DNA from 3 places in the Pseudomonas sp. SDO5215_S409 genome. Region 1 is predicted to be linked to each of the others. Evidence: riboswitches for the same ligand, from Rfam matches in the RefSeq annotation. Region 1 holds a riboswitch; each other region holds the start of a gene.
What was found. A riboswitch is a leader RNA that binds a small molecule or an ion and turns the genes downstream of it on or off. The one in region 1 is predicted to bind cobalamin.
Positions count from the first base shown of each region.

Region 2: another riboswitch for cobalamin. It lies ahead of ACW9H9_RS23390 (CbtB domain-containing protein); the one in region 1 lies ahead of ACW9H9_RS06410 (CbtB domain-containing protein).
Region 3: another riboswitch for cobalamin. It lies ahead of cobO (cob(I)yrinic acid a,c-diamide adenosyltransferase); the one in region 1 lies ahead of ACW9H9_RS06410 (CbtB domain-containing protein).

Region 1 is NZ_JBSVWN010000008.1:17,003-24,948, reverse strand. Features, by position in the region: gene metH (methionine synthase) at 1-593, opposite strand, end outside; gene ACW9H9_RS06435 (fatty acid cis/trans isomerase) at 758-3,049, shown strand; gene nfuA (Fe-S biogenesis protein NfuA) at 3,134-3,718, shown strand; gene cobM (precorrin-4 C(11)-methyltransferase) at 3,779-4,525, opposite strand; gene ACW9H9_RS06420 (cobalamin biosynthesis protein) at 4,606-5,004, opposite strand; gene ACW9H9_RS06415 (CbtA family protein) at 5,001-5,693, opposite strand; gene ACW9H9_RS06410 (CbtB domain-containing protein) at 5,705-5,893, opposite strand; cobalamin riboswitch at 5,990-6,192, opposite strand; cobalamin riboswitch at 6,234-6,434, shown strand; gene cobW (cobalamin biosynthesis protein CobW) at 6,525-7,592, shown strand; gene cobN (cobaltochelatase subunit CobN) at 7,596-7,946, shown strand, end outside.
Region 2 is NZ_JBSVWN010000056.1:17,985-25,930, forward strand. Features, by position in the region: gene ACW9H9_RS23360 (autotransporter-associated beta strand repeat-containing protein) at 1-691, opposite strand, end outside; gene ACW9H9_RS23365 (monovalent cation:proton antiporter-2 (CPA2) family protein) at 1,006-2,814, shown strand; gene ACW9H9_RS23370 (hypothetical protein) at 2,887-3,465, shown strand; gene ACW9H9_RS23375 (alpha/beta hydrolase) at 3,481-4,200, opposite strand; gene cobF (precorrin-6A synthase (deacetylating)) at 4,213-4,971, opposite strand; gene ACW9H9_RS23385 (histidine phosphatase family protein) at 5,018-5,572, opposite strand; adenosylcobalamin (AdoCbl) riboswitch at 5,624-5,772, shown strand; gene ACW9H9_RS23390 (CbtB domain-containing protein) at 5,773-5,985, shown strand; gene ACW9H9_RS23395 (CbtA family protein) at 6,001-6,729, shown strand; gene ACW9H9_RS23400 (MurR/RpiR family transcriptional regulator) at 6,935-7,789, shown strand; gene ddpX (D-alanyl-D-alanine dipeptidase) at 7,810-7,946, shown strand, end outside.
Region 3 is NZ_JBSVWN010000014.1:83,175-91,120, forward strand. Features, by position in the region: gene cbiB (adenosylcobinamide-phosphate synthase CbiB) at 1-338, opposite strand, end outside; gene bluB (5,6-dimethylbenzimidazole synthase) at 335-985, opposite strand; gene ACW9H9_RS10455 (cobyrinate a,c-diamide synthase) at 982-2,325, opposite strand; gene cobO (cob(I)yrinic acid a,c-diamide adenosyltransferase) at 2,322-2,933, opposite strand; cobalamin riboswitch at 3,012-3,258, opposite strand; gene ACW9H9_RS10465 (DUF6586 family protein) at 3,307-3,828, opposite strand; gene topA (type I DNA topoisomerase) at 3,956-6,577, opposite strand; gene ACW9H9_RS10475 (DUF1653 domain-containing protein) at 6,695-6,928, opposite strand; gene fadA (acetyl-CoA C-acyltransferase FadA) at 7,026-7,946, opposite strand, start outside.

The DNA.
Region 1 (7,946 bases):
GCAAAGATCGCGGCCTTGGCGTTGAGGGTGTCAAAGATGGTTTCGATGAGGATCATGTCCGCACCGCCTTCGATCAGGCCCTTGGTGGCCTCGGTGTAGTTTTCCACCAACTCGTCGAAGGTCACGTTGCGGTAGCCCGGGTTGTTCACATCGGGCGACAGCGAGCAGGTACGGCTGGTCGGGCCCAATACGCCTGCGACAAAACGCGGGCGGTCAGGGGTTTCCAGGGTTTTTGCATCGGCCACCCTGCGCGCCACCCGGGCACCTTCTACGTTCAGCTCGTAGGTGAGTTCTTCCATGCCGTAGTCGGCCTGGGAGACGCGGGTGGCGTTGAAGGTGTTGGTTTCGAGGATGTCGGCGCCCGCGTCCAGGTAGGCTTTTTCGATCGAGGCGATGACATCCGGGCGGCTGAGCAGCAGCAGGTCGTTGTTGCCCTTGACGTCGCTCGGCCAGTCGGCGAAGCGTTTGCCACGGTAGTCCTGCTCTTCGAGTTTGTAGCTCTGGATCATCGTGCCCATGCCGCCGTCGAGGATCAGGATGCGTTCCTTGAGGGCGCGTTGGAGGGCTTGCAGACGAGCGCTACGATCGGACATGGGACTACTCTGGTCAGGTATCACGGAGGGCAACGATCATAGCAAACCTGAGTGGTTTCAGAGCATATTGGCATTTTCATGAATATCGCTCATGTTGGCAGGGCGCCGACATCGGTAGAATTGCCGGGCTTTTCACTGGACGCACTGGATCGGGATCCGCACACATGTCACTTCGCCTAATTGCCAGCGCCGTCCTTGCGCTGATCGCCAGCACTGTGCAGGCACAAGGTCCCGCTCCGGCGATTTCTTACACCCGTGATATCCAGCCGATCTTTACCGAGAAGTGCGTGGCCTGCCACGCCTGCTATGACTCCGCCTGCCAGCTCAACCTGGGCAGTGCCGAAGGCGCCGCGCGTGGCGCGAGCAAAACCCCTGTGTACGACGGTGAACGCAGCACCGCCACAGCGCCGACCCGGCTGTTTTATGACGCCTTTGGCAAACGTGCCTGGCAGAACAAGGGCTTTTATTCGGTGCTGGACGCCCAGGGCAGCCAGGCTACGCTGATGACGCGCATGCTCGAATTGGGCCATAACGCGCCCCTGGCACCCAATGCCAAGCTGCCCGACGAAATCGCGCTGAGCCTGAACCGCGAAAACATGTGCCCGTTGCCCGGTGAGTTCGATGCGTATGCGGGCGCGCACCCCAAGGAAGGCATGCCGCTGGCGGTCACCGGCCTGACCGACCAGCAATACCAGACCCTGCAACGCTGGCTGGCCTCTGGCGCCCCCATTGACGAGCAAGGCCTGGCCCCCAGCGCCAAGGAAGCGTTGCAGGTGCAACAGTGGGAAACCCTGTTCAACCAGCCCGGCGCCCGTGAGAGCCTGGTGGCGCGCTGGTTATACGAGCACCTGTTCCTGGCGCACATCTATTTTGAGAACGGCGAACCGGGGCATTTCTTCCAGTGGGTGCGTTCACGCACGCCCAGCGGCCAGCCGATCGACTTGATCAACACCCGTCGCCCTAACGACGACCCCGGCACCCAGGTGTACTACCGCCTGTGGCCGGTGCAGGGTGTGATCGTGCACAAGACCCACATCACTTACCCCTTCAGTGCGGCAAAAATGGCGCGCATCAAGTCGCTGTTCTATGGCAACGACTGGCAAGTGAACGCCTTGCCGGGCTACGGGCCGGGCCGCCGGGCCAACCCGTTTGAAACCTTTGAAGCCATTCCGGCCAAGGCGCGCTACCAGTTCATGCTCGATAACGCCGAATACTTTGTGCGCACCTTTATCCGTGGGCCGGTGTGCCGTGGGCAAATTGCCACAGACGTGATCCGCGACAACTTCTGGGTGCTGTTCCAGGAGCCCGACCACGACCTGTACGTGACCGATGCCCGCTATCGCGGCCAGGCCACGCCATTGCTGGCCATGCCGGGGCAGAACGATGACGTGGGCAGCGTGCTCAGCCTATGGCTGGCTTACCGTGACAAGCGCAATGCCTACGAGGCGCTGCGCCGGGACAGCTATGCCGAACTGCCCGCGCCGAGTTGGTCCAGCCTGTGGGCCGGTAACGACAACGCGCTGCTCAGTATTTTCCGCCACTTCGACAGCGCCTCGGTGACCAAAGGCCTGATCGGGGACGTTCCGCAGACGATGTGGCTGTTCGACTACCCTCTGCTTGAGCGTACCTATTACCAGTTGGCGGTGAATTTCGACGTGTTCGGCAACGTGTCGCACCAGGCGCAGACGCGCTTGTATTTCGACCTGATCCGCAACGGCGCCGAGCTGAACTTTTTACGACTGATGCCGGCAAACACCCGTGAAGACTTCGTCGACGACTGGTATCAGAACAGTGGCAAAGTCAAATTGTGGCTGGACTACGAGTCCATTGACGACAGCACCCCCACGGGCCTGAAACTGAACGGGAAAGACCCCAAGCGCGACTTCGCCAACCAGTTGCTCACCCGCTACGGTGACCTGAACGCCAGCCCCGACCCGATCAACCGCTGCACTGGCGCCTATTGCTCACGCCCGGGTATCGACCCGGCCCTGCAGGACGCTGAGCAGGTCTTGAGCCGCCTCACATCACGCCCGGCAGCCGGGCTGAAGGTGATCGAGCAGCTGCCGGAAGCCACTCTGTTGCGCATCGAAACCCGCAGCGGCAAACGCGGGGTGTACAGCATGCTGCGCAACCGCGCCCACAGTAACGTGGCGTTTATGCTTGGCGAGGCGTACCGCTACCAGCCGGGCCTGGACACCTTGACCATCTACCCGGGTGTACTCAGCAGCTACCCCAACTTCATGTTCAACATCCCGGCCGAGCAAGTGCCGGAGTTCGTCGCGGCCATGGAAAACGCCAAGGACGCCAAGCGTTTCGAGAAGATCGTCGACCGCTGGGGCGTGCGGCGCAGCCACCCGCAGTTCTGGCAGTACTTTCATGGCCTGTCGCAGTACCTTCGTGAAACCACCCCGGTGGAAGAGGGCGTGCTGGATATGAATCGCTATGAAAACCTGTGAGGTTTATTTCCCGACAAAAACAGTAGGGCTTTGTGCCGCCTCGATGATTGGCGTAAACTCCCCGCAAGCCTGTGAGGAGTTTCCATGACCGCCATAACTATTACCGACGCCGCCCACGATTACCTGGCCGACCTGCTGTCCAAGCAGAACACCCCCGGTATCGGCATTCGCGTCTTTATCACCCAGCCTGGTACCCAGTACGCCGAGACGTGCATTGCCTACTGCAAGCCAGGGGAAGAAAAACCTGAAGACACCGCCCTGGGGCTCAAAAGCTTCACGGCTTACATCGACGCGTTCAGCGAAGCCTTTCTGGACGATGCCGTGGTGGACTACGCTACCGATCGCATGGGCGGCCAACTGACCATCAAGGCGCCGAATGCCAAGGTGCCGAACGTCAACGCCGACAGCCCGGTGAACGAGCGCATCAACTACTACCTGCAAACCGAGATCAACCCCGGTCTGGCCAGCCACGGTGGTCAGGTCAGCCTGATCGACGTGGTGGACGACGGCATCGCGGTGCTCAAGTTCGGCGGCGGTTGCCAGGGCTGTGGCCAGGCAGACGTGACCTTGCGTGAAGGCATCGAGCGCACCTTGCTTGAGCGGGTTCCCGAGCTCAAGGGTGTGCGTGACGTGACCGACCATACGCAGAAAGAAAACGCCTACTACTAAAGCGTTCGCTGCAAACCGAAAAACGGCGCCCCGTGAGCGCCGTTTTTTATTTCCCGGGATTCAGGGGCGGTAGAGGTGGGCGTGGCCTGCGCGGTACAGCGAGGATTCACTGAAACTGTCGCTGGCCAGCACGCGCCCCACGATAATCAGCGCCGTGCGCCGAAAGCCTTTGGCCGTCACTTTGTCGGCAATGTCGGCGAGTGTCCCCATCACCCAGTCCTGGTCGGGCCATGTAGCCCGGTGCACCACGGCAATCGGGCAATCGGCCCCGTAGTGTGGCAGCAGTTCGGCGACGATCTTGTCCAGATGGCTGACCCCCAAATGCACCGCCATGGTGGTGCCATGTTGCGCCAGGCTGGCAAACGCCTCGCCTGTAGGCATGCGGGTCTTGTCGGCATAGCGCGTCAAAATCACGCTTTGCGCGATGTCTGGCAGCGTCAGCTCGGTTTCCAGTAATGCCGCGCAGGCCGCCACCGCCGTTACCCCGGGGATGATCTGGAACGGAATGCCCAGCTCGCGCAAACAGCGGATCTGCTCACCGATCGCGCCGTACAGGCTCGGATCGCCGGAATGCACCCGCGCCACGTCCTGGCCCTTTTCGTGGGCGGCCTTGATCAGGTCGATGATCTGTTCCAGGTGCAGTGGCGCGCTGTTGACCACCTGTTGCGCCTGATGGCCATCCAGTACCGCTGCTGGCACCAGGGAGCCTGCATAGATAATCACCGGGCAGTTGTGGATCAGCCGCTGCCCTTTGACGGTGATCAATTCCGGATCACCGGGGCCTGCGCCGATGAAAAAAACAGTCATGGGTCCATTCCTGTAAAAAAGCGGGCGAGCAGGGCCTCAGATGAAGAGTGCTCATGTTGGGTGGGGCGATTATCAGGAATTCAGTCGGCGTACGCCAATGCAAAGGTGGCCTGGGCGGTTTTTTTGCGGGTGATTTGCAGGGAAGCGGGGCGCTGGGCCAATTGCTCGGCCAGCGCCAGGGCGGCACTTTCGGCGACACCGTGGCAGCCGGTGTGGGCAAAGGCCACGGCTGATTTATGGCTCAACCGGCCTTCGTAAGCGGCCAATTGTTCGGCGCTGAAGCAATGCAGCGGTAGCTTCAGCCGTTGCGCCAGGGCGAGCAGGCCGGGCTCGTGCTGTTTGAGGTCAATACTGGCCAGCGCGGTGATGGAAGGGCGGTCAACGCCACCCTCGGCGAGGGCGGTGTTGAACAGGTCAAGCAGGTGGTTGACGTCACAGCCGCGCTGGCAACCTACGCCCACCACCCGCACGCGGGTCATGCCGACTGCTGGCCCCGGCGGAACAGCCACGCGCTGATCAGGCCCAGTGCCAGCCAGAACGCGACGTTGGTCAGGTGCGAGGCAATCTTGAACTGCGCTTCGAGGGCTTCAGGCGCCAGCATCGAATGCACCTCCGGCTGTGGTGCGCCGATCACATGGGGCACCACCAGAATCGCCGCGCCCAGGGCCTTGAGCAGCACGTTGCGGCCAAACACGATCAACGCGATACCGGCAGCGGTAGAGGCCGCCGTGCCGACCCACCAGAGTTGCCGCTGGGCCAGATCGGCCGCGGCGGTGCCCGGCAATTCGGGCGGCAGGCCCAGGGTCGGCGCCAGTACGAAGGTGGCATACCCGGCCAGGCCCCAAAACAGGCCTTGGGCCGTGCGGGTAGGGGCACGCAGGGTGTAAAGCCCCGCCAGCATCAGCGCGAAGCCCACGGCCACCACCAGGTTGCCGCCGGTGGTGGACAGCACGCGTTGCCAGCCGTCTTCGGGCTCCCAGGCTTCGGCGTCATGGCTGTGCTCGGCAGTGCCCTCGGCGTGTTCGTGCGCCTGGGTGGCGGCGGGGGCGTTTTCAAAGGTTTCGGCCTGCAGAATCAGCGGGGCGACCCACAAGCTTTGCAGCAGGGTCAGCAGCAAGGCCGCCAGCAGGCCGGTGAAACCGGCGGTTTGAGCAATACGCTTGATCATGTCGGCAAGTCTCAGTGGCACGGGAACGCGGCGCTGTGGCGGGTATCGTGGGCGGCGTTGTGCACCGCTTCGATGTGCGAGAAACCGGCGAAGTACACCAGGCACGCGCCCAGGATCGACGCGCCGATGGCGGCGGTCAGGCGTTGGCTCAGGGTAGTGGTGCCGCTGGCGGCGTGCGAGGTGCTGGTGATGATCGACATGGCGCGTCCCTTCGGGGTGTCAGGGTGAAACGAGCGCATGAAAACCCCGCGAGCCGGGCACGCAGGGTTTGAACAGCGCCCGCCCACCGCGGGTTTGTTATCTGATTTTTTCGGGCCGGTCTCCGGGCTTGCGAGGGGCTTTGGGCCTAAAAAGCATCACCTTCCCATGCCGTTGGCACAGTGGCTCTGACGCTTCGCTCGCTTACCGTTGCGGGGGCAGCACCGGACTGGTCATGCAGGCATGACGCACCGGTTTCCCGTTTCACCCTGTGAAGGGCACCCGAAACAAGGTGTGTAGGAGAGCATGCCGGGTGACGGTAGTCAAATGGCCCGAGCCCCTGTAGCCTTGCACCTTCGAGGTTCTTCGGCCCAGGCCGGAGCTAAGACGGGAACGCGGTCCAAGCCGCGGCTGCCCCCGCAACTGTGAAGGGTTCATCTGACTGCCACGCCACTGCCTGATTCGGCGGGAAGGCGCAGCCAGCGCCGGTGTACGCATCGGCAAGCCCCAAGCCAGGAGACCTGCCTCGCAACCGATTTTTACTTCAACCGGGCGGGGTGATCCGGTGACGAACGCAGCCTCGCGTACCCGCGCCGGCCTGCCGTCCCGTATGCCCGCCCCATAGGGCATCCGATGAAAACACTGGCCAAACTCCCCGTCACCATCGTTACCGGCTTTCTCGGCTCGGGCAAAACCACCTTGCTGCGCCACATGCTGGACAACGCCCAGGGCCGCCGCATTGCTGTGATCGTCAACGAATTCGGCGAGTTGGGCATCGACGGTGAAATCCTCAAGCAATGCTCCATCGGCTGCACCGAAGAAGAGGCCAACGGCCGTGTGTATGAGCTGGCCAACGGCTGCCTGTGCTGCACCGTGCAGGAAGAATTCTTCCCGGTGATGCGCGAACTGGTGGCCCGTCGCGGCGACCTTGACCACATCCTCATCGAAACCTCGGGCCTGGCCCTGCCCAAACCTTTGGTGCAAGCGTTCCAGTGGCCGGAAATCCGCAGCGCCTGCACCGTGGATGCGGTGATCACCGTGGTCGACAGCCCGGCCGTGGCCGCTGGCACGTTCGCCGCGTTCCCGGACCAGGTAGACGCCCAGCGCAAACTCGACCCTAACCTGGACCACGAGTCGCCGCTGCACGAGTTGTTTGCCGACCAACTGGCCAGCGCCGACCTGGTGATCCTCAACAAGACCGACCTGATCAACCCCGACGACCTGGCCCGTGTGCGCCTGGAAGTCGCCGAAGAACTGCCGCCTGCGGTGAAAATCATCGAAGCCAGCAGCGGGCGCCTGCCGCTGGACGTGCTGATCGGTTTGGGCGCGGGCTCCGAAGAACACATCGACAACCGCCACAGCCATCACGACCACCACCACGACGGTGATGACGATCACGACCACGATCACGACGCCTTCGATTCGATCTCCATCGACCTGCCGCAAGCCGACGAAGCGCTGCTGCTCGACGCGCTGACCCAATTGGTGGTGCAACACGGCATCCTGCGCATCAAGGGTTTTGCCGCCATCCCGAACAAACCGATGCGCCTGCTGATCCAGGGCGTGGGCACCCGTTTCGACAAGCATTTTGACCGTGCCTGGGGCGCTGACGAAGCGCGCACCACGCGCCTGGTGCTGATCGGCCAGGAACTGGACGCGGCAGGCCTTGAAGCGCAATTGCGCGCTGCCCTAAGCGTTTAACCCATGCACCTGCTCAGGACTCAGCCCGGCGGTTTCGTCTCCGATGACAACATCGCTGACCTTGGGCAAACCCCCGCTGAGCTGGTGATCCTGTGCAGCGGGGATTCGAGCCTGGCGCTGCTGGCCGAAGCGGCGCAGCAATTGCCCGACGACTACCCCAGCCTGCGCCTGGCCAACCCGATGCAGGTGCAGAACCACGCCTCGGTCGACCTGTACGTGGATGAGGTGCTGCGCCACGCCAAGGTCATCCTGATCTCGCTGCACGGCGGCATCGCCTATTGGCGTTATGGCATCGAGCGGCTGGTGGAACTGGCGCAGCGCGGCGTGCAACTGATTCTGGTGCCCGGGGACGAC
Region 2 (7,946 bases), on a different contig from region 1:
TGGTGAATTGGTTGCCGCCTGCGGACGCCTCAAATGCCATCCGGCCAATGATTTCGGCACCGCTGGCGTTGGTCATATTGACCTGGGAGCCCCCGCGCACGGCCACCACCAGGGCATCGGCGCCCAACAGGCTCAAGCCCAGTAACGGCGAGGAGCCGATGCTCCCGTTGTTGACGATGGTGGTCGTGCCGGTGGTGCCGTTATTGATGCTCAGCGCCATGCCGCTGAGCGAGCCCAGGCCGATCCCCAAAACCCCTGACGTGCCTTTGAGCACGCCGGTGACGGCGTTGGTGACATTCACCACGCCTGAAGCGCCGCTGCCAATCACCACGCCATTACTCAAGGCGGTGACCAGCGCGATGATGGACGGGTCAACGGTACCGGCGTTATTGAAGGTGATGTTATTGCCGGTCAAGCTAATGGCTGTGCCTGCCAGCAACGTGTTGTAGGTAGCGCCCGCCCCCACGTTAACCGTCAAGCCATTGACTGCACTGCTGAACGTATTGACCAGCCCGATGCCGGCGGTCCCGGAACAGGTGACGACCGCGCCTACCGTCGGAAAGACAGGCGTACAGGCCGCCTCGGCCTGCGGGCTCGCCAGGCCGACCAACAGCCCCGCCACCCCCAGGCGGATCGCAAGATAAAGAGGAGAAACCCGAGGTGTAGCGGCAGTAGCAAGTCTTCTTCCCACGTTCAACTCCTTCGTGGTTCAAGCCTTTCGTCCGTGAATGCGCAGAAGCTCAAGTGACAGATCCAACACGCATCGAATTCGAAATACCTGACCGTGGCGACAACAGATTCTGTTTGTCAAAACGGTAGTAGACCGATTCAAAGGCTATTGAAATAAATGGTATTAATACTTTCGTTATGGGTCCGTAGGAATTAGATGACAGCCCCTACCCGCTGGGTTCCGGGGTATCGCCCCACGCAAAAATTCAGATTCCCGGACGTTAAAAGACGCTCTAATGGCGCCTTGTCGATTTGAAGAAAGACCTGGAGTAAGCAATGCCCCATGAAGGCAACCTCTTAGAAGCCGCGGTGGTTTTCCTGCTCGCGGCCGTGCTCACCGTTCCCTTGGCCAAGCGCCTGCAACTGGGCGCCGTCTTGGGCTATCTGCTGGCTGGCGTGATCATCGGCCCGTCGGTGCTGGGCCTGGTGGGCAACCCGCAAAGTGTCAGCCAGTTTTCCGAACTGGGCGTGGTGCTGCTGCTGTTCATCATCGGCCTGGAGCTGTCGCCCAAGCGTTTGTGGGTGATGCGCAAAGCCGTGTTTGGCGTTGGGCTGGCGCAGGTGTTGCTCACCGCCGTGGTGATGGGCGCGGTGGCGTTCTGGGCATTTGGCCAGGCGTGGAACGGCGCGATCGTGCTCGGGCTGGGCCTGGCGCTCTCGTCCACGGCGTTCGGCCTGCAAAGCCTGGCCGAGCGCAAGGAACTGAACCAGCCGCATGGCCGCCTGGCCTTTGCCATTTTGCTGTTCCAGGACATTGCGGCGATCCCGTTGATCGCCCTGGTGCCCCTGCTCGCGGGCAGCGATCACCCCACCACCGAAGCCCAGGGTTGGCATCACGGGTTGCAGGTGTTGGCCAGCATCGCCGTGGTGATCATCGGCGGGCGCTACCTGTTGCGCCCGGTGTTTCGCGTGGTGGCCAAGACCGGCCTGCGCGAGGTGTCCACCGCCACCGCCTTGCTGGTGGTGATCGGCACCGCCTGGCTGATGGAACTGGTGGGCGTGTCCATGGCCCTCGGCGCGTTCCTGGCCGGCCTGCTGCTGGCCGACTCCGAATACCGCCACGAATTGGAGTCGCAGATCGAACCGTTCAAGGGCCTGCTGTTGGGGCTGTTTTTTATCAGCGTGGGCATGGGCGCTAACCTCAGCCTGCTGTTCAGCTCGCCCCTGGCCGTGCTGGGCCTGACCTTGTTGCTGATCGCCATCAAGCTGCCGCTGCTGTACAGCGTCGGTCGCCTGGTGGGTGACCTGAACCGCGAGAGTGCCCTGCGCCTGGGCGTGGTGTTGGCGGCCGGGGGCGAGTTCGCGTTTGTGGTGTTCAAGATCGGTCGCGACCAGGGCCTGTTCGAGCCCCACCTGTACGACATCCTGGTACTGACCATCACCCTGTCCATGGCCGTCACCCCGCTGCTGCTGTTGCTCTGCCCGAAACTGTTCCGGCCCAAGGCCAAGCCGGTGGACGTGCCCGAGGAATACCGCGCTATCGAAAGCGACGCGCCACGCGTGGTGATCGCGGGCATGGGCCGCATGGGGCAGATTGTTGCGCGGATCCTGCGGGCGCAAAACATCTCGTTCATCGCCCTGGACACGTCGGTGGAAACCATCGAGTTGACCCGCAGCTTTGGCGGCATGCCGGTGTTCTACGGCGACCCCCGCCGCCCGGAGATCCTGCACGCGGCCAAGGTGGACCAGGCCGAGTTCTTTGTCATCGCCATGGACGATCCCGAGATCAACATCAAGACCGCCGAACTGGTGCGCAACCTCTACCCGCACATGAAGATCATCGCCCGCGCCCGCAACCGCCAGCACGTGCATCGCCTGGTCGACCTGGACGCCTCGCCCGTGCGGGAAACCTTCTACTCCAGCCTGGAAATGAGCCGCCGCACCCTGTTGGGGCTGGGGCTGACGCAAACCCAGGCCGATGCGCGCATCAACCGCTTCAAGGCCCATGACCTGCAACTGCTGGCCGCTCAACATGCCGTGTATGACGACGCCGCCAAAGTGATGCAAACCGCCCAGGAATCCCGGGCGGAATTGGCGCGATTATTTGAGATGGATCGGCTCGAGGAGGAGTCCGACAAGGTGTAAGGATCCACATGAACGAAATTGCGAAATTTCTGACAGAATGTCGCGCAATTTCGTTCATCCCTGGAGTGCTTCATGGCCACCCTCAGCAAATCCGCCGCCCTCTTGGCCCTGGCCCTGTTCGTGGGGTTGGGCGCGAGCCCCTCCTTCGCCGCCAAAAAAGCCGTGGCGCAAAAGACTGATACCCAGACCGTGTCCACCCTGGACGGCAAGTTCACCTTTGCCCTGCCCACGGCCTACGTAGGCGACACCTTGCCTACCGGCAGCGAAGCGGATGGCACCGCCTACACCAGCGGCACCTTGTATGCCAACTCGACGACCAAAAGTGTGGTCATCGTCGCCGAAACCGTGCGCAAAGACGCCAGCATCCAGAACAACGACACCGCGTTCCTGGACGGCGCCGCCAATGACTTCGTCAAGAGCCAGAGCGCCGCGTTGCCCGACTTCAAAAAGCAGGGCGAGAAGAAACTGACGGTCAAAGGCATCGGCGTGCGCCAGGTTGACAGCACGGCCACCCAGGGCGGCGGCAAGACCTTGAACTCGACGTTTCTTGCCGGTGCAGGCCAGCACATGCTGGTGATCCAGGCCATCTCCCGGGCGGACGATGTGAAGGGCCACGAAGCGCTGGTCAAACAGATCACCGGCGGCCAGTGACCCCACCGCAGGGCTTTAGTGCAGGCTGTTTTCCAGCCAGTGCTTGAGGTCCTGCACTTCGGCCTCGCCAACCGTATGAATCATGCCCGGATACCCGTGGAATTCAGGCGTGAGGCCGATCCCCTGCAGTACCTCATTGGCCCGCGTTGCCGACGCATAGGGCAACGCCTGGTCCAGCGTGCCGTGGCCAATAAAGATCGCCAGCGTGTCCAGTCGCTTGTCGGGCTTGAGCTGCCCTTTGAGCACGGACAATACGCTGCCGCTCAAGGCCGCGATCCCGCGCAGTTGCTCAGGCTGTCGCAAGCCCACTTCATACGACATGATCGCGCCCTGGCTGAACCCCACCAGGAACACCCGGTCACTGTGCGTGTGGTATTTGGCGGTGGCTTGGCGCACAAAGTCTTCGATCAGGCGGGCACTGCGCTGCAAGTCGGCGGTTTGGCCGTCGTACTCACCGTCACCGGGGGTTTTGGCAAACCAGCGGTAGCCGTCGGCGTCCACCGGCATGGGCGCGCGCACCGACAGGTAGGTCCAGGTGGACGGCAGCCGGTCCTTGAGGCCAAACAGGTCTTCTTCGTTGCTGCCAAACCCGTGCAGGAAAATCACCAGCGGTTCGTTGCGCGCATCAGGCTGGGTCTGCTCCAGGTACAGCAGCGGCAGGTCGTTGTGCAACACCGGGTCGGCATGGGCGGCGCCCGCCAACAGCGCGAGGCTTAGGGCAATCAGTTTGAGCATGGGCATTGACCTCTAGGGTTTGCGCAGTAAGTACGTGTCCATGATCCAGCCATTGGCCTGGCGCGCCGCCTTGCGCACCCGTTCGATTTCGTCGGCAACCTGCCCCACCTTGCCGCTGATGAGAATTTCGTCCGGCGTGCCCAGGTAGGCGCCCCAATAGATGTCCCTGTCTTGATCGGCCAGGGTGCGGTAGGAATCTTCGGCGTCCAACATGACCACCAGGGTGTCGGCATCGCTGACCTGCCCCGCGGCCAGGCGGCGCCCGGTGGTGATCTCGACGGAGCGGCCGATGCGGTTCAACGCCACTTTGTGCTGCGCCGCCAGCGCCTGGACGCTGGTGATCCCGGGGATGACGTCAAACTCGAACGCACAGCCGCCACCCGCCAGAATCGCCTGCAGAATGCGGATGGTGCTGTCGTACAACGCAGGGTCGCCCCAGGCCAGGAAAGCGCCCGTTTCGCCGTCGGCCATTTCTTCGTTGATCATGCGCTCGAAGGTGTGTTGCTTGTCGCGGTTGAGGTCTTGCACGGCGGTGGTGTAGTCGATGTCTCCCCGCACGCGCTCGGGGCACTCGGCCTCGACGAAGCGGTACGGGTGATCGGCGCTGATGTAGGTCTGGCAGATCTCCCGGCGCAGGTCGATCAGCTTGTCTTTGCTCTGGCCCTTGTCCATCAGAAAAAACACGTCGGTGCGGTTGAGCGCCTTGACCGCCTGCATCGTGATGTAGTCGGGGTTGCCGGCGCCAATGCCGATGATCAGGATGCGCTTCATGGGGATGCTCTCTGTGCGGGGCGCGGATTTTGCCATGTTCGGCGGCTCAGGCGTGAGTTTCCAGGCGCAGGCGCCATGCGTGGTGGTAACGCAGCTCGGTCGAAGACAGCGGCTCCACATCGATCAGGTAGAACATCGAGAGCGGAAACTTCATGACGTACAGCAGGGCCGCGCGAATCACGAACGGGTGCGTCACCGCCACCACGTGCCCGGGCTGTGTTTGGAGGGTGTGCATCCAGCGCCCTACCCGCTCGCAGATCTCATCGACCGACTCGCCGCCGTGGGGCGCGCTGCTCGGGTCCGTCAACCAGGTGTGCAGTTGCAGTGGGTCCACGTCGCTGAGGGCCTGGCCCTGCCATTCGCCAAAATCACCGTCGCGCAGCGCCGGCTCCATGACCGCCGTGGTGGCGAACAACGTCGCGGTCTGGCGGGTGCGCGCTTCGGGCCCGCACAGCAGGCGCGGGTCTTTCTTGAAACGCGCGGCCTGTGACAACGGTGCGTTTTCCCAGTCCATCAACACCGACTCGTCCGCCGGAAACCGTCCGCGCTTTTGATACGGGGTCAGCGCATGGCAAATCAGTGTCAATCGGGTGCCTTGCATGCATTTAACTCCGCGTTCGGGGCCCAGTCAGCGTAGACTGGTGAAGTTGTTTCAACATGTTACAACGCAAATGAAAACAGGAAGCCGGTTCAACGCCGGCGCGGTCGCGCCACTGTAGGGGGCCTTACAGCCTTAAGCCAGACCCTGTTTTCATCACCTTGGCTATTCCATTTCGGGACGCGTTATCCCTGGAGGTTCTCATGGCTTACACCGCTGCAACCGACTCCGATCTTTCTTTGCCCACGATTCCCCTGGGCGAGATCCTGCCCTGGGCCATTTTTGGCGGCCTGCTGTTGCTGCTGGCGATTTACTTCGTCGGTGCCGAACAAGGCGCCACTGCGGTATTCAAGGGCATGTATGTGCATGAGTTCGTGCACGACGGCCGCCACCTGCTGGGTTTCCCCTGCCATTGATCGGAGCGTGACGACATGACAGGGCATTTACTCGTTCGCGGGATGCTGGTGGGCTTGCTGGCCGGGATCCTGGCCTTTGGGTTTGCCAAGACGTTTGGCGAGCCGCAGATCGACAAGGCGATTGCCTTTGAAGATCAGATGGCGCAGATGCACGGCGATGCGCCGGAAGAAGAGCTGGTGAGCCGCGAAGTGCAAAGCACCTTCGGCCTGTTTACCGGCGTGGTGGTGTACAGCGTGTCGCTGGGCGGCATTTTTGCCCTGGTCTTCGCCTATGCGCTGGGCCGCATCGGCAAGGTCGGCCCGCGTGGCCTGGCCGCGCTCTTGGCACTGGCGGCATTTGTGACGCTGATTGTGGTGCCAGGCCTCAAGTACCCGGCCAACCCGCCTTCGGTGGGCGACCCGGACACCATTGCGCTGCGCACCCAGCTGTTTTTCCTGATGTTGCTGGTGTCGGTCGCGGCGGCGGTGATTGCGGTCAACACCGCCCGCAAGCTGATCGCCCGCCGTGGCATCTGGACCGGCGCGATACTGGGCGTGGCCCTGTACATCGTGATCGTCTCGGTGGCGGGCGGTTTGTTCCCGGTCATCAATGAAGTGCCAGAGCAGTTCTCGGCCGTGTTGCTGTGGAAATTTCGCGTCGCCTCGCTGGGCATCCAGCTGGTGCTGTGGACCACCGTCGGCCTGGTGTTCGGCGCCGTGGCCGAGCGCACGCTGAACGGTGCGCAGGCACGCCTGAATCGCTGAGACCCCGCGTCATCGACCGCTATCGCAGGCTCTCCTGCGGTAGCGGGCTGTCACTTTCGCCGCCACCGATCGGCACGCCCACGCGCAACAACCCCCTCCCCCACAAATCCAATAAATTTCATTGTTATGTCAGCACCACGAATGTTAGGTTAATAACAGCCACCATAAAAATGTATGACAGATAACATAGACCGCCGGGCACGTCATGGACAAGCACAGCTTTCACCACACACTGGAACAGCAATTTCCCACGCTGACGCCCACGGGCAAGCGGATTGCTACGTACCTGCTGGCCAACCTGTCGCAGCTGCCTTTTGAAACGGCCGACAGCATTGCCCAACACGCCGGCACCACTGGCATCACCGTCGGCCGCTTCCTGCGCACCCTGGGTTATCGCAACCTGGATGACGTGAAGCGAGGCCTGCGCGGCGACCCACAGTCCCACTGGCTGATCACCGACCGCCTGGGCGCGTTTCGCCAGGAAGCCCATCAGCAAGACGCCCTCGACCGCTCCCTGGCCCGCGAAGTCGAGGCCATCGAACACACCTACCAGCTGGCGCGCAGTGAACCGTTCGGGCGCATCGTGCAGCAGATCGTCGAGGCCGATGCCGTGTTTATCCTGGGTATCCAGTCGACTCGCGGCATTCTCAGCGCGTTTCACAGCCACCTCGAATACATCCGCCCCAAGGTCTATTACGTTGACGGCCTGTCGGGCATCTATGCCGAAACCCTGAACTCGGGCTTCGAAAAGCCCTACGCGCTCATCGCCGATTTCCGCGCCTACTCCAGCATTACGCCGACCTTCTGCGAAACCGCCAACGCCGAAGGTTTGCCGCTGGCGCTGATCACCGACCTGCAGTGCCCGTGGGCGCGGGACTATGAGACGGACCTGCTGCAACTCAAGACCGATGTAGGACAGTTCTGGGATTCCATGGCCCCGTTAACCTGCCTTTTTAATCTGATAGTCTCCGCCGTGGCCGAACACTACGGCGAGCGCCTGGATGCGCGTCTGGCAAAAAACCGTGCCCTGCAACAGGCCTTTGGCCAGTTTGAACCGTGACCGAGAAAGGACCTCTTCAAGTGAACAACCCTCTGCTCGTAGAAATCGCCCCGCCTGAATTCCCGGTGCAGATCGACCTGATCTACGCCAGCGCCGACAACCTGGCAGGCGTCGTGATCTACCGCAACGCGCGTTGCCTGCTGCACACCGAGGCCGC
Region 3 (7,946 bases), on a different contig from region 1:
CGGGCTGCGTCCAGGTCATCGCTGCGCAGCGCTTGCGCCACGGGGACCACATGTTCGCCCAGGCTGCGCATGCCCAGGGCGCAGTACAGCGCCAGTATTTCCAGGACCCAGCCGATATACGGCGCCCAGGACAACACGGTGGCCAACAGGGTGAGCGGCACCACGGCGATAAACCACGCGGTCACACCATGGCTGCGCCAACCCCGGCCACCCGGGTTGAAACGTTGTTCGACGCGCCCGGCAAAATTGCCGAACGCCACCAGCGGATGCCAGCGCCTGGGCTCGCCCAACAGCGCATCCAGCGCTACGGCGGCGACACTCAGCAAGGCCACACTCATTGACTCACTCCCCAAGCATTTTCATACAGCATGTCACTCAGTGGCCGAGGCTCGGCCCAGCCTTCGAGCTGCAACATCGGTGCCGAATAAAACTCGGTCACCGGGCCCAGGCACAACACGGCCAACGGCTTGGCACCGGGCGGCAAGCCCAGCAGGTCGGCCAGGGCCTGGGGTTCGAACAGCGACACCCACCCCATGCCGAGCCCTTCGGCACGGGCCGCCAGCCATAAATTCTGGATCGCGCAGGACAACGATGCCAGGTCCATTTCGGGCAAGGTGCGGCGGCCGAAGATATGCCGCTCGCGGCCGTCCATCAACGCGGCCACCAGCACCTCGGCGCAGTCGTGGATGCCTTCGACCTTGAGTTTCATGAAGTCGTCCGAGCGCTCGCCCAGCGCCTGGGCGGTGCGCACGCGCTCCTCTTCCACCAAGTGCTGGATGTGCCCGCGCAGGGTGCGATTGCTGATGCGGATAAAGCGCCAGGGTTGCATCAGGCCCACGCTCGGCGCCTGGTGGGCGGCGTGCAGCAGGCGTTGCAATAACGCTGGCGCGACGGTGCCACCGCTGAAATGGCGCATATCACGGCGTTCGGCGATGGCGCGGTAGACGGCGGCGCGGTCCGCTTCGGGAAAGGCGTTGTCGGTCATGGGCTCATCGCGGGCAAGCCCGTACCCACCGGGTGTGGCGCAGCGTCGGGCACAAACAAGGCTGCCACCGCCGCCGGGTTGGACGGGAAATAAAAGTGAACATAAGAGGCCGTCATTCGGCCCTGGCGATACACCGCCTCGGCGCCGCGCCCGCCGTTGGGGCTCAGGCCCCGGGCGATGGGCTGCCACTCGGTGCTGGTCAGGGAGTGATGGTAGGTGTGGCCGCGCAAGGTGCCTTCGGGCAGCTCGACACTTTGCAGCGCCAAGGCTGCCAGGCGTGTTTGCATGACCGCATCGCCTTGGAGCAAACCGAGCAACGCGGCGCGGTTGCCGTCCACGTCGGTGAGCGAGTCGAGCAGGTAAAGCATGCCGCCGCATTCGGCCAATAGCGGTTTTCCGGCCGCATGATGAGCACGGATCGCACCGAGCATCGCGGTGTTTTCCGACAAGGCCTGGTGGTGCAATTCCGGGTAGCCGCCGGGCAGGTACAGGCTGTCGGCGTCGGGCAACGCCCGGTCATGGATCGGCGAGAAAAAGAGCAACTGCGCGCCCATCGCCCGCAACAGATCAAGACTCGCGCCGTAGGTAAACGCAAAGGCTTCATCGCGAGCCACGGCGATGCGCACGCCAGTCAGCAACGGCGCGGCTTCGATCGGTTCGGGTGCGGCAAACGCCACCGGCGGTGGCAGCGCCACTTCGCAGCTGCTGCCCAAGGCTTGCGCGGCGGCGTCCAAGCGCAGGTCCAGGTCGTTGAGTTCGCTGGCCTGCACCAGGCCGAGGTGACGGCTCGGCAGTTCGATCCCGGTTTCCCGCGAGAGCGCGCCGTACCAGCGCAGGCCCTCGGTGAGGCTGCCTTCGAGTAATTGCGCGTGCCGCACCGTGCCCACACGGTTGGCCAGCACCCCGGCAAACGGCAGGTCTGGCTGGTAACGCGCCAGCCCCAGGGCCAGCGCGCCAAAGGTCTGCGCCATGGCCGTGCCATCGATCACCGCCAGTACCGGCACACCAAAATGCCGCGCCAGGTCAGCGCTCGACGGGGTGCCGTCAAACAGCCCCATCACGCCTTCGATCAGGATCAAGTCGGCCTCCCCCGCCGCTTCCCACAGCAAGCGGCGACTTTCCTGCTCGCCGACCATCCACATGTCCAGTTGATATACCGGCGCCCCGCTGGCGCGCTCGTGAATCATGGGGTCGAGAAAGTCCGGCCCGCACTTGAACACGCGCACCTTGCGCCCAAGGTTGCGGTGCAGGCGCGCCAATGCGGCGGTGACCGTGGTTTTGCCCTGGCCGGACGCCGGTGCGGCGATCAGGACGGCCGGGCAATGACGCGGCTGATTCAAAGTTCGATGCCCTTTTGTGCCTTGATACCGGCCTGGAAGGCGTGCTTGAGCAGGCCCATTTCGGTCACGGTGTCGGCCAGTTCGATCAGTTCGGGCTTGGCGCCACGACCCGTGACCACCACGTGTTGCATCGGCGGACGGGCCTGCAAGTCGCCCAGTACCTGGTCGAGGTCGAGGTAGCCGTGTTTAAGGGCGATGTTGAGTTCGTCCAGCACCACCAGGCCGATGGACGGGTCTTGCAGCATCTGCCGCGATACCGCCCAGGCGGCTTCGGCGGCGGCGATGTCACGCTGGCGGTCCTGGGTTTCCCAGGTGAAGCCCTCGCCCATCACGTGAAAACGCACCTGTTCAGGGAAGCGGCGGAAAAACAACTCCTCGCCGGTGCTGTTACGCCCCTTGATGAACTGCACCACACCGCATTGCATCCCGTGGCCCATGGACCGCGCCAGCATGCCAAACGCCGAACTGCTCTTGCCTTTGCCGTTGCCGGTGAGCACCAGCAGCAGGCCGCATTCGTTCGGGGAATTGGCAATACGTTCGTCGATCACCGCTTTTTTGCGCAGCATGCGCGCCAAATGGCGTTCGTCACGGTCGGGGGATTCGGTCATGGCAGCTCTCCGTTGGGGCTGGATGTAAACGGCGGGCAGGAAAAAGGCACACAGACAGCCAAGCATCGCCCACCGTGATGCTGTTGAATGGTCCAGGCCGGTCTCCGGGCTCATGAGCAGCGCCTCTTCTGCAAGAACGCCCGCGGTGCGCCTTCCCATATCGCCAGGCGATACAGTGGCTAAAAGCACCGTATTGACTCATTTACCGTTGCGGGGGCAGCGCCGGAATCGTAGCGGCACTGTCAAAAGTGCACGCACTCACCGGCTTCCCTGTTTCACCCTGTCGACACCTGTGCCACAGAGCACCTGAAACAAGCGGCGAAGGTTAGTGGCTTGGGGGTGGAGCGTCAAATTAAAGCGGGCCCAGGGTGTGTCAGCACTCGTTCAGGCCGTCACGAAAACGGATCGCCAGGGCCTTTAGCGACTGGCGCCAGCTTTCCAGTTCTTCGCGACTCAGCGGCGCGGGCGCTTCGTCCTCAAGGTTCACCGCCACGATCAGCGGCTGGGTCACGTCGCCCTTGGGTTTGTGGGGAATACGCGGCGGCTGGAACATCGCCAAGTGCGCAGCCAGCAGGCGCGCCACCCAGCTGTCGGGGTTTTGCGTCATTTCCACCAGTTCCGCCAGCTCCGGAATGGCCATCGACTCCAGCACCTTGGGCGCCAGGATGGTTTCGGCGCGGATCGCCCCGGCTTCGGGCAACCGGTAGAACCCGGCGATTTCATGGCACAACCCCAGCAAGGCGCCATACAGGTGGAACAGTGCGGCCTCACGCCCGGCCTGTACCAATGCAATCGCGTTCATCTCTTTGCCCGCTTCGGTGCGAGCCAGGGCCTCCAGGGACAACCCGGCAAAGTAGATTTTCTGGTTGGTGCGGGTATAGAGCTCGTTGGCCATGACGGCAGTCTCCACAACGAAATAAGGCGTGATGCTGGCTCAACAGTGTCATGGATCGGCCAAGGCCACTGCAAGCGCAAAAAAAGGCCGCCTTCGCAGGCGGCCTCGGTATCGAGCGGTTAGCGCATCAAGCGCCCTGGCGCTTGTCCTCGACCTTCCACTTGCCACCGTCGTAGAAGGCTTTCCAGCCGGTAGGCTTGCCTTCCACTTCGGTCTGCACGTATTGCTCCTTGGTCTTGCGGCTGTAGCGGATCACTGACGGGCGACCGTCCGGGTCCTTTTTCGGCGCTTCGCACAGGAAGTGGTACTTGGGATCGATCTCGTCCTTGTGCGGGGCGATTTCGATGACCAGCGGTGCGCGGGTTTCGCGGTTTTTCGGGAACTGGCTGGCCGCCAGGAACAGGCCCGAAGCGCCGTCACGCAGGATGTAGGTGTCGTCGACCTTCTCGCACTTGAGCTCCGGCATTTTCACCGGGTCCATCTTCGGCGGCGCCGCGTCACCGCTTTTAAGCAGCTTGCGGGTGTTTTTGCAGGTCGGGTTGGTGCAGCCGAAGAACTTGCCGAAACGGCCGGTCTTGAGCTGCATCTCGCTGCCGCACTTGTCGCATTCCAGGCTCGGACCTTCGTAGCCCTTGATGCGGTAGGTGCCTTCTTCGATCTCGTAGCCGTTGCAATCTGGGTTGTTACCGCAGATGTGCAACTTGTGTTTTTCGTCCAGCAGGTAGGCGTCCATCGCCGTGCTGCAAATAGGGCAACGGTGCTTGCCACGCAGTACCAGCGACTCGGACTCACCTTCGTCGTCGGCGGCGATTTCATCACCCGGCACCAGGTTGACCGTGGCCTTGCAGCGCTCTTTGGGCGGCAGGCTGTAGCCCGAGCAGCCCAGGAACACGCCGGTGGAGGCGGTGCGGATCTGCATCGGCCGACCGCAGGTCAGGCACGGGATGTCGGTCATCACCGGCTGGTTGGCGCGCATGCCGCTGTCGGGGCTTTCGGCCACTTCGAGTTTTTTCTTGAAGTCGCCGTAGAACTCGTCGAGTACGTTTTTCCAGTCGCGCTCGCCCTGGGCCACGTCATCGAGGTTTTCTTCCATGCCAGCGGTGAAACCGTAGTCCATCAGGTTGGAGAAACTCTCGGCCAGGCGTTCGGTGACGATGTCACCCATCTTTTCCGAATAGAAACGACGGTTGTGCAAGGCGACGTAGCCACGGTCCTGGATGGTGGAAATGATGGCCGCGTAAGTCGACGGGCGACCGATACCGCGTTTTTCCATTTCCTTGACCAGGCTGGCTTCCGAGTAGCGCGCCGGTGGCTTGGTGAAGTGCTGGGACGGGTCGAGCTTGACCAGTTTCAGCGCATCGCCCTGGGCCATGTCGGGCAGCACGTCGTCATCGCCCGGCTTGGCGATTTGCGGCAATACGCGGGTGTAACCGTCAAACTTGAGGATGCGGCCCTTGGCGCGCAGCTCGAAGTCACCGGCGCCTACGCTCACGGTGGTGGACAGGTACTGCGCTGGTAGCATCTGGCAGGCCAGGAACTGGCGCCAGATCAGCTCGTAGAGGCGCTCTGCGTCACGCTCCATGCCGGAAAGCTTGGCTGGCGTGGTGTTGGCGTCGGACGGACGAATGGCTTCGTGCGCCTCTTGTGCACCTTCCTTGCTGCTGTAGACATTGGGCTTTTCCGGCAGGTACTTGTTGCCGAATTCGCTTTCGATGTAAGTGCGTGCCATCGCTACCGCGTCCACCGACAGGTTGGTGGAGTCGGTACGCATATAGGTGATGTAGCCCGCTTCGTACAAGCGCTGGGCCATCATCATGGTTTTCTTCACACCAAAGCCCAGGCGGTTGCTCGCGGCCTGTTGCAGGGTGGAGGTGATGAACGGCGCCGACGGCTTGCTGCTGGTGGGTTTGTCTTCACGCTTGATGACGCTGTAGCTGGAAGCCTTGAGCTTTTCCAGCGCGGCCATGGCCTGGGCTTCGTTGAGCGGCTTGAACGCCTCGCCTTTTTCGCGGGCCACGTCAAAACGCACGTTAGCGCCCTTGGTGGTGCCCAGGTCGGCGTGGACTTCCCAGTATTCTTCGGGGTTGAACGCCCGGATCTCGCGCTCGCGCTCGACCACCAGCTTCACCGCCACCGACTGCACACGGCCAGCGGACAGGCCACGGGCGATCTTCGCCCACAACAGCGGCGACACCATGTAGCCCACGACGCGGTCGAGGAAGCGGCGGGCCTGCTGGGCGTTGACGCGGTCGATGTCCAGCTCGCCCGGTTTGGAGAAGGCGTCCTGGATGGCTTTTTTGGTGATTTCGTTGAACACCACACGCTTGTAGCGGCTGTCGTCACCACCAATGGCTTCGCGCAGGTGCCAGGCAATGGCTTCCCCTTCGCGGTCCAAGTCCGTTGCGAGGTAGATGGTGTCGGCATCTTTGGCGAGCCTGCGCAGCTCTTCGATGACTTTTTCCTTGCCCGGGAGGATCTCGTACTTGGCTTTCCAGCCGTGGTCCGGATCGACTCCCATGCGCGAAACCAGCTGCTTGCGCGCCTTTTCTTTAGGCGAAAGCGCCGGACCTTCGCCCGCGGCCGCCTTGCCGCGCTTGGCAGCAGGCTCCTTGGTGGCACTGGCCGAACCGCTGGTGGGCAGGTCGCGGATATGGCCGATACTCGACTTCACCACGTACTCGTTGCCCAAGTACTTGTTGATGGTCTTGGCCTTAGCCGGGGATTCCACAATGACCAGCGATTTGCCCATGGATCGGAAAATTCCTGAATTCGAGAGGTGAAAGGCGGTTGGCGCCTGACGCGGCAACGCTATATATAGTGGCGACAGGGTGAGGTCAAGCACAGCATTGTGCGCAACCTGCCCGTATTACGCCGAAAAAAGGCTCGGTTCGACCTGGATCAAAGCAAAGCGCGGGACCTGCCTGCCGTCAACTTCGACTGTCTCGCAGAACATGCTCAAGGGGCGCACCCAAAAGCCGTAATCGCCATACAGCGCTTGATAAAACACCAGTTCTTCTTCGGTTTCCGAATGCCGTGCAACATTAAAAACACGGTACTGCGGACCTTTGTAATGCTGGTAGAGCCCTGGCTCGACTTTCATGCTCTGACCTCCCACAAACTTTGTTAAAAAAAAACTACAGAAATTCCAAAAAAACAAAAACCGGGGCACTGGGCCCCGGCTTCCGTCAACCCAACGCTTAAACGCGTTCGAAGACGGTGGAGATGCCTTGGCCAAGGCCAATGCACATGGTAGCAACCCCAAGGTTGCCGCCATTTTGTTTCATCACGTTAAGCAACGTGCCGGAGATACGTGCACCGGAGCACCCGAACGGGTGACCCAGGGCAATCGCGCCGCCGTGCAGGTTAACCTTCTCGTTCATCTTGTCGAGCACTTTCAAATCTTTCAGCACGGGCAGGGCCTGTGCGGCGAAAGCTTCGTTGAGTTCCAAGAAGTCGATGTCGTTGATGGTCAGGCCTGCGCGCTTCAATGCTTTTTGTGTGGCCGGTACTGGACCATAGCCCATGATCGCCGGGTCCACACCTGCCACGGCCATGGAACGGATCACCGCCAATGGCTGGATGCCCAGGTCGTGGGCCCGCTGGGCCGACATCACGATCATGCACGAGGCGCCATCGGTGATCTGCGAAGACGTACCGGCTGTCACGGTGCCACCCTTTGGATTGAACGCAGGCTTGAGCGCCGCGAGGCTTTCCAGGGTGGTGTCGGCACGGATGGTTTCGTCGTAGTCGAACAGTTTCAGGAAACCGTTCTCGTCGTAACCGTTCATCGGGATGATTTCATCCTTGAACTTGCCTTCCACGGTTGCTTTGTGGGCCAACTGGTGGGAACGCAGGCCAAAGGCGTCCTGGGCTTCACGAGTGATGCCGTGCATCTTGCCGAGCATTTCTGCGGTCAGGCCCATCATGCCCGAGGCTTTCGCCGCGTACAGGGACATGTGCGGGTTAGGGTCCACGCCGTGCATCATGCTCACGTGGCCCATGTGCTCCACGCCGCCGACGACGAAGACGTCACCGTTGCCGGTCATGATCGCCTGGGCTGCGGTGTGCAGCGCGCTCATGGAGGAGCCACACAGGCGGCTGACGGTCTGGCCGGCCGA